DNA from 4 places in the Halomonas bluephagenesis genome. Region 3 is predicted to be linked to each of the others. Evidence: predicted binding sites of a transcription regulator. Region 3 holds the regulator's gene; each other region holds the start of a gene.
What was found. Region 3 encodes sigma-54, which starts transcription at its own class of promoters, with help from an activator protein. Its sites were predicted from a motif close to TGGCACNNNNNTTGCTNT; they were not measured.
Positions count from the first base shown of each region.

Region 1: a site for sigma-54 is predicted at 1,492-1,509, ahead of REH51_RS08305 (P-II family nitrogen regulator). Genes of this name have one in related genera too.
Region 2: a site for sigma-54 is predicted at 1,452-1,469, ahead of urtA (urea ABC transporter substrate-binding protein). Genes of this name have one in related genera too.
Region 4: a site for sigma-54 is predicted at 1,008-1,025, ahead of glnA (glutamate--ammonia ligase). Genes of this name have one in related genera too.

Region 1 covers NZ_CP133631.1:1,897,331-1,900,462, reverse strand. Annotated here, with positions in the region: gene REH51_RS08315 (AraC family transcriptional regulator) at 1-575, opposite strand, end outside; gene REH51_RS08310 (accessory factor UbiK family protein) at 815-1,225, opposite strand; gene REH51_RS08305 (P-II family nitrogen regulator) at 1,573-1,911, shown strand; gene REH51_RS08300 (ammonium transporter) at 1,968-3,132, shown strand, end outside.
Region 2 covers NZ_CP133631.1:1,846,409-1,849,540, forward strand. Annotated here, with positions in the region: gene urtA (urea ABC transporter substrate-binding protein) at 1-1,331, opposite strand, end outside; gene REH51_RS08075 (tripartite tricarboxylate transporter permease) at 1,717-3,132, opposite strand, start outside.
Region 3 covers NZ_CP133631.1:392,557-395,688, reverse strand. Annotated here, with positions in the region: gene ptsN (PTS IIA-like nitrogen regulatory protein PtsN) at 1-210, opposite strand, end outside; gene hpf (ribosome hibernation-promoting factor, HPF/YfiA family) at 215-523, opposite strand; gene REH51_RS01875 (RNA polymerase factor sigma-54) at 621-2,036, opposite strand; gene lptB (LPS export ABC transporter ATP-binding protein) at 2,142-2,867, opposite strand; gene lptA (lipopolysaccharide transport periplasmic protein LptA) at 2,947-3,132, opposite strand, start outside.
Region 4 covers NZ_CP133631.1:2,287,163-2,290,294, forward strand. Annotated here, with positions in the region: gene REH51_RS10210 (acyltransferase family protein) at 1-32, shown strand, start outside; gene REH51_RS10215 (hypothetical protein) at 63-686, opposite strand; gene glnA (glutamate--ammonia ligase) at 1,160-2,566, shown strand; gene REH51_RS10225 (DUF4124 domain-containing protein) at 2,678-3,132, shown strand, end outside.

The DNA.
Region 1 (3,132 bases), 1.5 Mb from region 3:
TCTGGTAGTCCAAGCCCCAAGAGCTGCAGCGCCAGCCCTTGCCATAACAGTGATTGACGCCAAGCTGCGGCTGGTTGCTCTATGGTGGTGCACAGCGTTTGCCTTAGCGCAGCAGGTAACTGCCAAATATGAAATTGCGGGCTGTTTGGGGGGGGCGGTAGCGCAAGGGAGGACGTCGCCAATACCGCGACATTGACAGTGCGCAAGCGGGGTTGGGCAGGCTGGATAACAATGAGCGGGTGTTGGGCATCAAAATGCGCGCAAAAACCATCGCCCGCCGTTAGTCGATAGGGTGTCTCGCCTAACTGAACACTGATCTCCCCTTCCAAAATAACGCTGATAAACCATGGCACACTCTGGTAGGAAGTAGAGGTATAAGTGCGTTCCACCTGCAGGTCAGAAAGTGTCAGGTGGAGTGCCTGCGAGAGCCTGACATCGTGAACATGGCCAAGCGCTACCGGGCTAAGAGGGCTAGGTGAATCTTCAATGCGGTAGTGAATTCCAAAGCGCTGGCCAAGCTGCAAAAGCGCTTGGGAAGTGATTTCAGGCGTTGAAGCGCGTTGCTGCTGTGGCATCGTGGCGTTAGTGATCGAGGTGAGAGCAGCTTGGTGCAGTTACCCATCCAATACGTGTATCAACATGGGACTGCTTTGTACGGCTGCCCTTAATTGGTGCTCAAAAAGAGGCAAAAAAGTTAGCGCATAGACAAGATATCACCATCAATTCGAATGTCAATGATAGTGATTCTTATTAATAGGTGGGAAAGCCAGCGGCAGGGAGCCGCTCGCCGCTGGCAATAGTATGTCGCTTACGCTTAGGTATCCGCTTTAGGCGGTTCGGGGCTTTCGGTTTTAGTACTTTCGGTTTTAGTACTTTCGGTTTTAGTACTTTCGGTCTTGGTGCCCTCGCTCTTAGTGCTGTGTGGCTGAACGGGCGTCGGCGGCGCTTCTGCTTCAACCGGGGTGCTGCTTGTTGAGGTAGAGGCTTCCACCGCTGCCTCAAGGCTGGCCACTTGGCGCTCCAGGGCTTCAACGCGGGAACGCGTGCGCTGCAGTACATCCATCAAAATATCAAAGTCTTCCCGTGACACCAGCTCCAGTCTGTCAAAGGCGCCACGTACCACCTGCTGTACGCCTTTCTGAATATCTTCCGGGGCTTGGGACGCATTCTGTAAACGATCCCCAATCTGCTGGGCTAAACGGCTGATGCGATCTTGAGGCGCCATAGCTCTCTCCTTAAATGACCACGCATAAATGTGCACTGCTTACTAATAAGGATACGCACCCCGCCGTCGATGCGCATGCGTCGTTTGCAAATTAGCGTCTGGCCTTTCTGTATCGATGGATTGCATCGAAATGAAGCGCCTCGCTTTTATTAATGTTCTTTTATGGTGCAAGTAGGCGATCGCGGGTGCTACTAAGTCTTCCTTGTCATCGGATAATCTTAAATTTCATGAAACAAACTGCTGACTTATAAGAAAAAAAAGCTGGGTGGCACGGTATGCGCATTAACGAGATAAGTACTTAATTCGGGCGGCGCTGCCGCTACCTAATCCAGCAGGGGAGATCCGGGATGAAACTCATCACCGCTATCATCAAGCCATTCAAGCTTGACGACGTTCGTGAAGCGCTCGCCGACAACGGCGTTCAGGGCATCACGGTGACTGAAGTTAAAGGCTTTGGTCGTCAAAAGGGGCATACCGAGCTGTATCGTGGCGCAGAGTATGTCGTCGATTTCCTACCCAAAGTAAAAGTAGAAGTTGCTGTCGATGATGCGCGTCTGGAGAGCGTTCTTGATGCTATTTGCAGCGCAGCTAACAGCGGCAAGATCGGTGACGGCAAGGTGTTTGTAACGCCATTAGAAGATGTGATCCGTATTCGTACTGGTGAGCGCGGCGCTGACGCCGTGTAACGCTTTCCGGCCTGCCTTTTACGTATAACTTCTCTTAATACAACGGGGAACTCCTCATGAATGAGTTAGCTGATTTGAGCTATGCGCTCGATACGTTTTACTTCTTGATTTGCGGCGTGCTCGTAATGTGGATGGCCGCTGGCTTTTCAATGCTTGAAGCTGGCTTGGTGCGTTCCAAAAACACCGCCGAAATCCTGACCAAAAATATCGCACTGTTTGCGATTGCTTGCACCATGTACTTGTTGGTCGGTTACTACATCATGTATTCCAGCAGCGCGGGTGGCTTCTTACCCAACCTTGGTTTCTTAATCGGCGCTGAAAACAGCGTTGATGCAGTGACCGCAGGCGGTGATGATGCGCCTTACTACTCAATGCGCTCTGACTTTTTCTTCCAGGTGGTGTTTGTTGCCACTGCCATGTCGATTGTGTCGGGTGCGGTTGCTGAACGTATGAAACTGTGGGCATTCCTGGCCTTCGCTGTTGTGATGACAGCCTTTATCTATCCGGTATCTGGCTACTGGACATGGGGTGGCGGCTGGTTGTCTGAAGTCGGTTACTCCGATTATGCGGGTTCCGGCATTGTTCACATGGCGGGTGCCGCCGCTGCCTTAGCCGGTGTATTGGTACTTGGTCCGCGTAAGGGTAAGTACGGCAAAGATGGCTCTATCCACGCGATTCCAGGCGCTAACATGCCGCTGGCCACGTTGGGTACCTTCATTCTTTGGATGGGCTGGGTCGGCTTTAACGGTGGCTCTGAGCTGAAAATGTCTGACATCAGCTCTGCCAACAATGTTGCTCAGGTGTTTGTTAACACCAATGCGGCCGCTGCCGGTGGCGTGCTCGCTGCACTGATTCTTGCCAAGCTGTGGTTCCGTAAAGCGGATCTTACAATGGCGCTTAATGGTGCATTGGCTGGTCTAGTGGCGATTACGGCTGATCCGCTGTCCCCCTCTGCGCTAGGCGCTGCTGTGATTGGTGCGGTGGGCGGTTTGATCGTTGTTTTCGCTATCATTACGCTAGATAAACTCAAGCTAGATGATCCGGTCGGCGCTATCTCGGTACACGGTGTTGTGGGTATCTGGGGTGTGTTGGCGGTGCCGCTGACCAATAGCGATGCTTCTTTCGGCGCACAGTTGATCGGTATCGTTGGTATCTTTGGCTGGGTATTCGTCGCTAGCTTAGTGGTGTGGCTGGTGCTGAAAGCCATCATGGGTATCCGCG
Region 2 (3,132 bases), 1.5 Mb from region 3:
GCTTCTTCTGCTGCGGTGCTACCACCACATGAGCCGTTCACCACGTTGAAGTTGCCGCACTCCATGGGCTTGCGCCAATCGGCAATCAAATCACGTGAGCCAGGCAAGTAGTCAGACCATGCATCGCCCGCCACAGTAGAGGGGGTTTGCCAGACGATATCGAACTGGCCGTTGTCCTGAATTTCACCAATCAGTACCGGCTTTGTGATGTGATGGTTGGGCATCATGGCCGCATAACCACCGGAAAGGTTAGGTACGGTGACACCGATAATGGCGTCTTTCACCGCATCGACATCGGTAGTGCCCGCTTTGCGCACCGCTTCGGCCCACATATTGAAGCCAATGTAGTGCGCTTCCATGGGGTCGTTGGTACCCGCCATATCATCGCCAGTGTACTCAATCCAGGCGTCGATAAAGTCGTAGTTGTCATCAGTATCGACGCTCATAAAGTAGTTCCAGGCCGCCAAGTGGCCGACCAGCGGCCCAGTATCAATGCCGGTGAGTTCTTGCTCGCCCACTGAGAAGGCAATGACTGGAATATCGGCAGCATCAATACCTTGGTTAGAAAGCTCGGTGTAAAACGGCACATTGGCGTCGCCGTTAATCGTTGAGATAACAGCCGTGGGTTTACCCTCTTCACCAAAGCGGCGTATTTCTGCCACGATATTCTGCCAATCTGAATGACCGAACGGCGTGTAGTTGATCATGATGTCCTCATCAGCGATGCCATGCTCATCTTTGAGGAAAGCTTCGAGGATACGGTTGGTGGTACGCGGATAGACGTAATCGGTACCCACCAGTGCAAAGCGCTCGATACCCACTTGATTGATCAGGTACTCAACCGCGGGAATTGCCTGCTGGTTAGGCGCGGCACCGGTATAAAAGACGTTTTCAGAGGACTCTTCACCTTCATACTGCACCGGGTAGAACAACAGGCCGTTAAGCTCTTCCACAACCGGCAGTACTGCCTTGCGGGAAACGGAGGTCCAGTTGCCGAAGATCACGTCGACTTCTTCTTGCGCCAGCAGCTCTCTAGCGCGCTCGGCAAATAGTGGCCAGTTAGAGGCGGGGTCGACAACGACCGCTTCAAGTTGGCGGCCCAGCAAACCACCCGCATCGTTCTGCTGCTCAATGAGCATCTCAACGGTGTCTTTGAGAACGGTCTCGCTGATCGCCATGGTGCCTGAAAGCGAGTGAAGGATACCGACCTTGATCGGATCGTCATCTTGGGCGATGGCCTGTGCACTGGCTCCCATGACGGCGGCAGTCATTAAGGCAGTAGCGAAACGGCCAACGGTACGAGGGTGTGTCTTGCGCTGCAATGTGGTCACTTGAACCTCCTTGCGCCCCTTATGACGGGGCTCGTTATTTGAGCTTCGCGGCCAAGGCTTCCCGTTATGTAACGTGGGTACGGACATTGCGGGGCTTGGTGCATCCACTAGCTATTAGCTTTTGCAAGGTTTGCGCCACACCAGAAGAAGAAACATTAAAAAACTTAAAATCAGAAGGTTAGCTTTAAAAAAAGCAGCCCCACTTTCACACACCGCACTATCGTGGCGCGCTAGCGCCCAAAAAATGCACGCTGTTTATGCACCACAACGGCACCTCGCACCAATAGTGCGCTTTCTGCTTTCCAGGCCTATTTATCTAACCAATTTCTTTCACAAAAAAAGCGCCCTAGGAAACCCTAGGGCGCTTTACGCTCATACTTGTGTTCTATTCAGCGGTAGGCAAACGCTTCGTGCGGCGCTTTTTCAGCAGCGGTAAACCAAGCGACAGCACAGCAATCACCAGTAACGACAGAGAAATCGGCTTGTCGATAAAGGTCATCCAATCACCACCGGAGATCTGCAGCGCGCGGCGCATAGACTCTTCCATGATGTTGCCTAGAATCAGCGCCAGAATCAGCGGTGCGGCGGGGAAACCAAACAAGCGCATCCCTAGGCCAACCAGGCCAAAACCCAGCAGCAGCAATAGGTCGAACACGCTGAAGCTCATGCCGTAAACACCGATCATGCAGAAGATCAAAATCAGTGATAGCAGCAACGGCTTGGGCAGATCGAGAATTTTGGCGATCAGCGGAATCAGCGGCAGGTTAAGTACCAGTAGGAAGATATTGCCGATGTACATACTGGCAACCACGCCCCAGAACACATCCGGGCGCTGCTCAAGCATCATCGGGCCAGGATTAACCCCCATCACCAGCAGTGCGCCAAGTAGTACGGCGGTGGTGCCCGAACCCGGCACACCCAAGGTTAACAGCGGTACAAACGAACCGGTACACGCCGCATTATTCGCCGCTTCCGGCGCTGCAACGCCCTTGATGTTGCCTTTACCAAACGTATCGCCATCTTTGGCAATGCGTTTTTCCATGCTGTAGCCAAGAAACGAGCCAATGGTCGCCCCGGCGCCCGGCAGTACGCCAGTAAAGAAGCCCAATACTGAACTGCGGCTAACCGGACCAGCAATCTGCTTCACTTCACTGCGGGTCAACTTCAACGAACCAATGGCATTACGAGGCGCTTCTTTACCACCGCCACCGCGCAGTAACATGTAAAACACTTCGGCTAACGCGAAGATACCCAGCGCGACGACCAGAAAGTCGACTCCGTCGAGCAGGTGAATAGAACCAAAGGTAAAGCGCTCGGTGCCGGTTTGCATATCAATCCCAATGATCGAGATCATTACCCCGATAACGGCGGCAATTAAGCCTTTGACCAGCGACTTATCGGATAACGACACAACCGCCGTTAAACCCAGCACCATCAGTGCGAAGTATTCAGCAGGACCAAAGCTCCCCGCCACTTTGGAGAGCAGTGGCGCAATCAACATCAGGAAAACAACAGAGATGGTGCCGCCAACGAAGGAGGAGTAAGCGGCAATGGCTAGCGCTTTACCTGCCAACCCTTGCTTGGCCATCGGGTAGCCGTCAAAAGAGGTCGCTACCGTTCCCGCCACACCAGGGGCGTTAAGCAAAATAGACGAGGTGGAGCCGCCAAAAATAGCGCCGTAATACACCCCAGCCATCAAGATCAACCCTGAAGAAGGCTCCATAGCAAAGGTAATCGGAATCATCAGCGCCAGCGCGCTGATCGGCCCAAGGCCGGGCAACATGCCAATAATGGTGCCAGC
Region 3 (3,132 bases):
GCTGCGTGCGTGAGGAATGGCAACGCCGTTGCCTATTCCAGTGCTACCCAGGCGCTCACGACCAATGAGGCGGCTGAAGACTTCTTGGCTATCTAGGCTAGGCGTATTTTGCGCAATAAAGGTGCTGAAAAATTCCAGCACCCTTTTTTTGCTACCCCCGGGGACGTCATACAGCACGCGCTCCGGGGGAAGAATGGTTTCCAACGTCATTGAGTTAACGCACGCCTGCGCCTTGGGCGCGAGCTTGTGCTTTTTCCTTATGTTTAACGAGTTGACGATCGATTTTATCCGCTAGTGCATCAATCGCAGCGTACATATCATTGTCTAATGCTTCTGCGTGTAAATCAGCACCTGCAGCATGCAGGGTGCAGGCAGCTTGCTGACGCTCCTTTTCAACAGATAAGGTCACTTGTACGGTGGTGATGTTGTCGTAATGGCGCTCAACGCGTTCCAGCTTCTCATTTACATAGTCACGCAAGGCGTCAGTCAGATCTACGTGATGACCAGTGATATTTACTTGCATTGACGTGCTCCTTATCCATCGGACTGTTCTTCGATTGTAACCCTTTTTGCGCTATTGCAAAGCCCTTAGACAGACTTTGTTCGTTAGCACTGTTTTATTAGCGTAAACGGCGGCGTTCGCTTGAAGAGGGTATACCCATTGACTCGCGATATTTGGCCACCGTTCGCCTTGCCACATTAATGCCACCCTCTTCCAATAGCGACACGAGGCGGCTGTCTGAAAGAGGTTTCCCGGGCGGTTCATCTTGCACCAGTTTTTTGATTCGAGCCCGGATGGCGGTGCTGGAGTGACTGTCACCGCCGTCCTGGCCACTGACTTGGCTTGAAAAGAAGTATTTGAGTTCGAATACCCCGCGCGGGGTATGGATATATTTCTGTGTGGTGACCCTGGAAATAGTGGATTCATGCATTTCCACAGCGTCCGCGATATCGGCTAATATCAGCGGTTTCATGGCTTCTTCGCCATGTTCCAGAAAGCCTATCTGGCGAGCTATGATTTCTCGACCAACCCGCAGTAGTGTATCGTTTCGGCTTGAAAGGCTCTTGATAAGCCAGCGTGCTTCCTGGAGATGCTCTTTTAAAAACTGGTTATCTTGGCTCTTGTCAGCCCGTTTAATGAGGCTTGCGTAGTCAGGTTGAATGCGCAGCCGTGGCAATGCCTCCGGATTTAGCTCCAGGTGCCATCCCTCGTTATCGTGTCGTACCACTAAGTCTGGTGTCACATAGCTGTCATCTGTATCGCCAAAGGCGCTTCCTGGCCGAGGATCAAGGCTGCGGATCAAGCGGATTACGTCATCGAGCTGATCATCATCCAGGCTTAAGCGTCGCTTTAACAAACGCACATCATCTTTACCGAGCGCTTCAAGAAATTGACGTACTAGACGCTTGGCTGGCATAAGCAGCGGTGTATCTTCAGGCAGTGAAGCGAGCTGCAGCATTAAGCATTCCCGCAGGTCGCGAGCAAACACGCCGGTGGGCTCAAACTGTTGAAGACGAAGCAGGGTTGTTTCAACTTCACGCTGGCTAAGGCCTTCATGTCCTTGGGCTTTAAGTCCTTCGCGAATGTCGTTGAGAGGCTGGGTCAGATAGCCGTTGGCGTCCAGCGCATCGATGAGGCTTTCAGCGATGGCATGGTCGCGAGGTGAGAAGTCCGTCATGGCGAGTTGCCAAAGTAAGTGACCATGTAAGCTTTGGCCAGCGGCTTGACGCTCAAAGTCAGGCCCCTCGCTGCTGGTGCCATGGCTGCCTATATCTTGGTAAGTGTCTGACCAGTCACTGTCAGTAGAGAGTTCGCTAGGAATGCTTTCGGACCACTCAGCTTCCTGGGGTTCACTAACGGCCTGTTCGCCGAACTCATCTTCCTGTTCAAGCATTGGATTGGCATCAAGTGCTTGCTGAATTTCTTGACGAAGGTCCAGTGTTGATAGCTGTAGCAGGGCAATGGCCTGCTGCAGCTGAGGTGTCATGGTCAGCTGTGTACCGATACGCAATTGAAGAGAAGCTTTCATGACCATCTGAGAACCACTCGTTAATCAGAAAGCTCCACCCTAGTGCGAGTTATGGTTTGGTGCAAGTGCAATAAGTATGCCACTAGCACTATTTTTGCTGCAGGTGACTGTTTACAGGCGGAAATCAGCCCCCAAATAAACGTCTCTTACCCTTTGGTTATTGAGGATTTCCTGGGGAGGGCCGCTGGCGATGATATGGCCGTCACCTACAATGTAGGCAATATCGCAAATATCCAGTGTTTCCCGTACGTTGTGGTCAGTAATCAATACCCCGATATGGCGTTTTTTAAGTGCTCGGATTATCGTTTTAATATCGCCCACTGAGATCGGGTCAACGCCGGCAAACGGCTCATCAAGCAAGATAAAGGCAGGCTCTGTCGCAAGAGAGCGGGCAATCTCAACACGCCTACGCTCTCCGCCTGAAAGACTCATGCCTAAATTGTCACGGATGTGGGTGATGTGAAAATCTTCCAGTAGTGACTCAAGGCGCTGCTCCCTGGCGCTACGGTCGAGCTCTTTGCGGGTTTCCAGGATTGCCATAATGTTGTCGGCGACGGAAAGTTTACGAAAAATAGAGGCTTCCTGGGGTAAGTACCCAATACCTGCCATCGCGCGTTCGTGCATGGGGGCATGTGTTAAATCAAGCCCATCAATGCCTACTTTTCCCGCATCAGATTTCACCAAACCGACAATCATATAAAACGATGTCGTTTTGCCTGCGCCGTTGGGGCCTAGCAGGCCTACCACGCTGCCTTGAGAGATCTCTAGGTTAATATCCTTAACCACGCGGCGGCGCTTATAGCTTTTGGCTAAGTGATGGGCATAAAGTGTTTTTATCGGTGCTGCTTCTGATGTTGGTTCTGACGCTGTGGTTTGAGGTGCTGGCTCTGCGCTATTTGTCGGCACTGGGCACTCCCTATTGTTCCGGCTGAAGAGTCATGCGGATACGCTGTGGTTCACCACCACTAACATCAGAGCGTGCCTGAACAACGCCTTGGTCGATAAAGTACTCTAACCGTCCGCCTTGAAAGCGGTCTGCCTGCTGGGTAAGTTCGGCTTGGTCAATCAGCTCTACTCGGCGCTCGGCAACATGATAAATAAT
Region 4 (3,132 bases), 1.9 Mb from region 3:
CAATGCTATTTGGCAAGCGTTTGAACGTCTAACCAGCGTGCCACTCATGCATAAAGATGGCATTAAGTGTCTGTGTGCGAGGAGGGAGGAGGTCGGTAGGGCTTGCTACTTATTGATGGTGAGTCGCGGTTAAGACCTGATGCTTCCAGGCTGAACGTTTGTAAACGGGTAGAGCATGCATAAAGGCGCTGTAGTAAATCGGTAAGCGCTGTTTCATCTAGTTCTGGGTCTAGGCCTCCTAACCGTTCTAACCACGTGCGCTTGATGGCTATGTAAGGAGGAACGGCAACGCCTGTGCCTAAGAAACGTTGGAATAGCCGCTCAGATAGACGGGGGGGGTCGCTGCCTATCAGAAATGCATCCAGCGTGTACGTGTCTAACTGGGGATAAAGTAAACACCACAGTTTGGCTTCTAGCGTCTGTTGCTGCATCGCAATCAGCAGCCAATCCGCTTGGCTGAGATACGCTGCTTGGTTGATCCTTTCGCCTAATGGCTGGGGAGGCGTAATAAGAAAATGAACACGGTAGCGCTGCTCAAAGTGTGAAATGCGCGGATCAGCGGTGGGGCCTGTCACGATAATGGGAAAGATGTGGTCTGCTAAGCCTGTTTGGCGAATAGCGCGCAGGTGACGTGGTAAAAGGACACCTGTGACTGACGCATCAACAATAAAGCAGACCGTGCCCATGTGAGTGGCTTCCTGTGTTATGAAACCTGTTTGTTATGAAATCTATCCATTTGTAAGTAATTGTAGGTGTGAGTTTCTTTTAGTATCAAGCTAAAGTTTGCGGGAATGTGTAAAAATAGTAGATGTTATTCATGCACCATTTTAGTGCTGATGGGTTTTAGGTTGATCGTTATTGGTGCGATTTTCTAGGTTGTGTGGCTATTTTGAGCTGAATCCGTTTTAGTGCACAGCGTTATGCCACATGAAGAAGCATGGCATTTTATTTTTTAGTATTTATAAAACAATAGCTTGTTATTTTTTTATGCCATATTGGTGCAGTGTTGGCATGCTCTGTGCTTAGTATTAGGCAGCGGCTAGCGGGGCGTAGGCAGATGCCTTTCGGCGTGCTACAACAATAGCCGGTTTGTTTAATAACTCTTTTATCGGTAGCTTACTGTCATAAGCTTTAAGCCACGTTCATACCGGAGGACACTATGTCAGCCAAGACTCTCGCGCTAATCGAAGAACATGATGTTAAATGGGTAGACCTGCGTTTCACCGACACGCGCGGTAAAGAGCAGCACGTCACCGTACCGGCACGGGACGTGGACGAAGAGTTTTTCGAGAACGGTCAAATGTTCGATGGTTCCTCTATTGAGGGCTGGAAAGGCATTAACGAATCCGACATGATTCTTCGCCCTGAAGATGGTACCGGTTTCCTCGACCCCTTCACTGAAGACGCTACCCTGATCCTGCGTTGTGACATCATCGAGCCTGCCACCATGCAGGGCTATGACCGCGACCCGCGTTCCATTGCTAAGCGCGCAGAAGCTTATCTGCAGTCCACTGGCCTGGGCGATACCGCTTTCTTTGGCCCTGAGCCTGAGTTCTTCATTTTTGACGAAGTACATTGGAAATCTGACATTCAGGGTTCTATGTACAAAATCACATCTGACGAAGGCGCCTGGGCGACCAATAATCAGGTAGAAGGCGGCAACTTGGGACACCGTCCGCGCGTTAAAGGCGGCTACTTCCCGGTTCCCCCGGTTGATAGTTTCCACGATATCCGTGGTGCAATGTGTAACACCCTGGAAGCGATTGGCCAGACCGTTGAGGTTCACCACCACGAGGTTGCTAACGCGGGTCAGAACGAAATCGGCGTTAAATTCAACACGCTGGTGAAGAAGGCTGACGAAGTTCAGGAAATGAAATACGTGATCCACAACGTGGCCCACGCTTACGGCAAAACCGCTACCTTCATGCCGAAGCCGCTAGTAGGCGATAACGGTTCTGGTATGCACGTACACCAGTCGTTCTGGAAAGATGGCCAGAACCAGTTCGCGGGTGACGAGTACGCGGGTCTTTCTGAAATGGCGCTTTACTACATTGGCGGGGTTATCAAGCACGCCCGTGCTCTGAACGCCTTCACTAACGCGTCTACTAACTCGTATAAGCGTTTGGTACCAGGCTTTGAAGCGCCGGTAATGCTGGCCTACAGCGCTCGTAACCGTTCTGCTTCTATCCGTATTCCGTACACGGCTAGCCCGAAAGGCAAGCGTGTAGAAACGCGCTTCCCTGATCCGACGGCCAACCCGTACCTGGCGTTCTCTGCCTTGTTGATGGCCGGTATCGACGGTATTAAAAACAAGATTCATCCTGGCGATGCCATGGATAAAAACTTGTACGATTTGCCGCCAGAAGAAGGTAAGTCAGTACCAACCGTTGCTAACAGCCTAGACCAAGCGCTGGAAGCACTCGATGCAGACCGCGCGTTCTTGACAGAAGGTGGCGTGTTCACTGATGAAATGATCGATGCATACATCGACCTCAAGATGGAAGAAGTAGAGCGCATTCGCATGACTACTCACCCCATTGAGTTCGATATGTACTACAGCTGCTAAGAACGGTTGTTAAGAACCGCTGCTAAAATCACCTTTGCGGTGTGATTAGCCTGAAAACCCCGCTTCCGGCGGGGGTTTTTTATGGTAGCAAACTGAGAAGGTGTACCAGTAATGATGAGTGGTCTACGTTTGCAACACAAAATGTGTTTATCCACAGGGGCTGCGCTACTGCTGTGCCTGTGGGTAAGCGCTGCGCAGTCACAAACGGTGTACCGTGTGGTGGATGAGCAGGGTAACGTGACCTTTACCGATAACCCTGATCGCGGCGGTGAAACGATGACGCTGGCACCGTTGCCTAGCGTTTCCACGTCTCCAGTCGCGGCGTCACCGCGTCGCCAGGGTCATCCAGGGCAGCCGTTTATGCCCTATGACCATTTTGCAATAGAGGTTCCTCAGGCAGAGGCATCGCTTCGAAAAGACCACACCGCGGTGGTCGTAGACGTTGTTCCACCGCTTCGAGAAGATCATCGAATTCAATTGTTGGTGAACGGTGAGATAAGCCAGTCGGCGCTGCACAGCGACGCTTTTTGGCTTGCTGGCCTAACGACTGGCCAGCATCAGCTGCA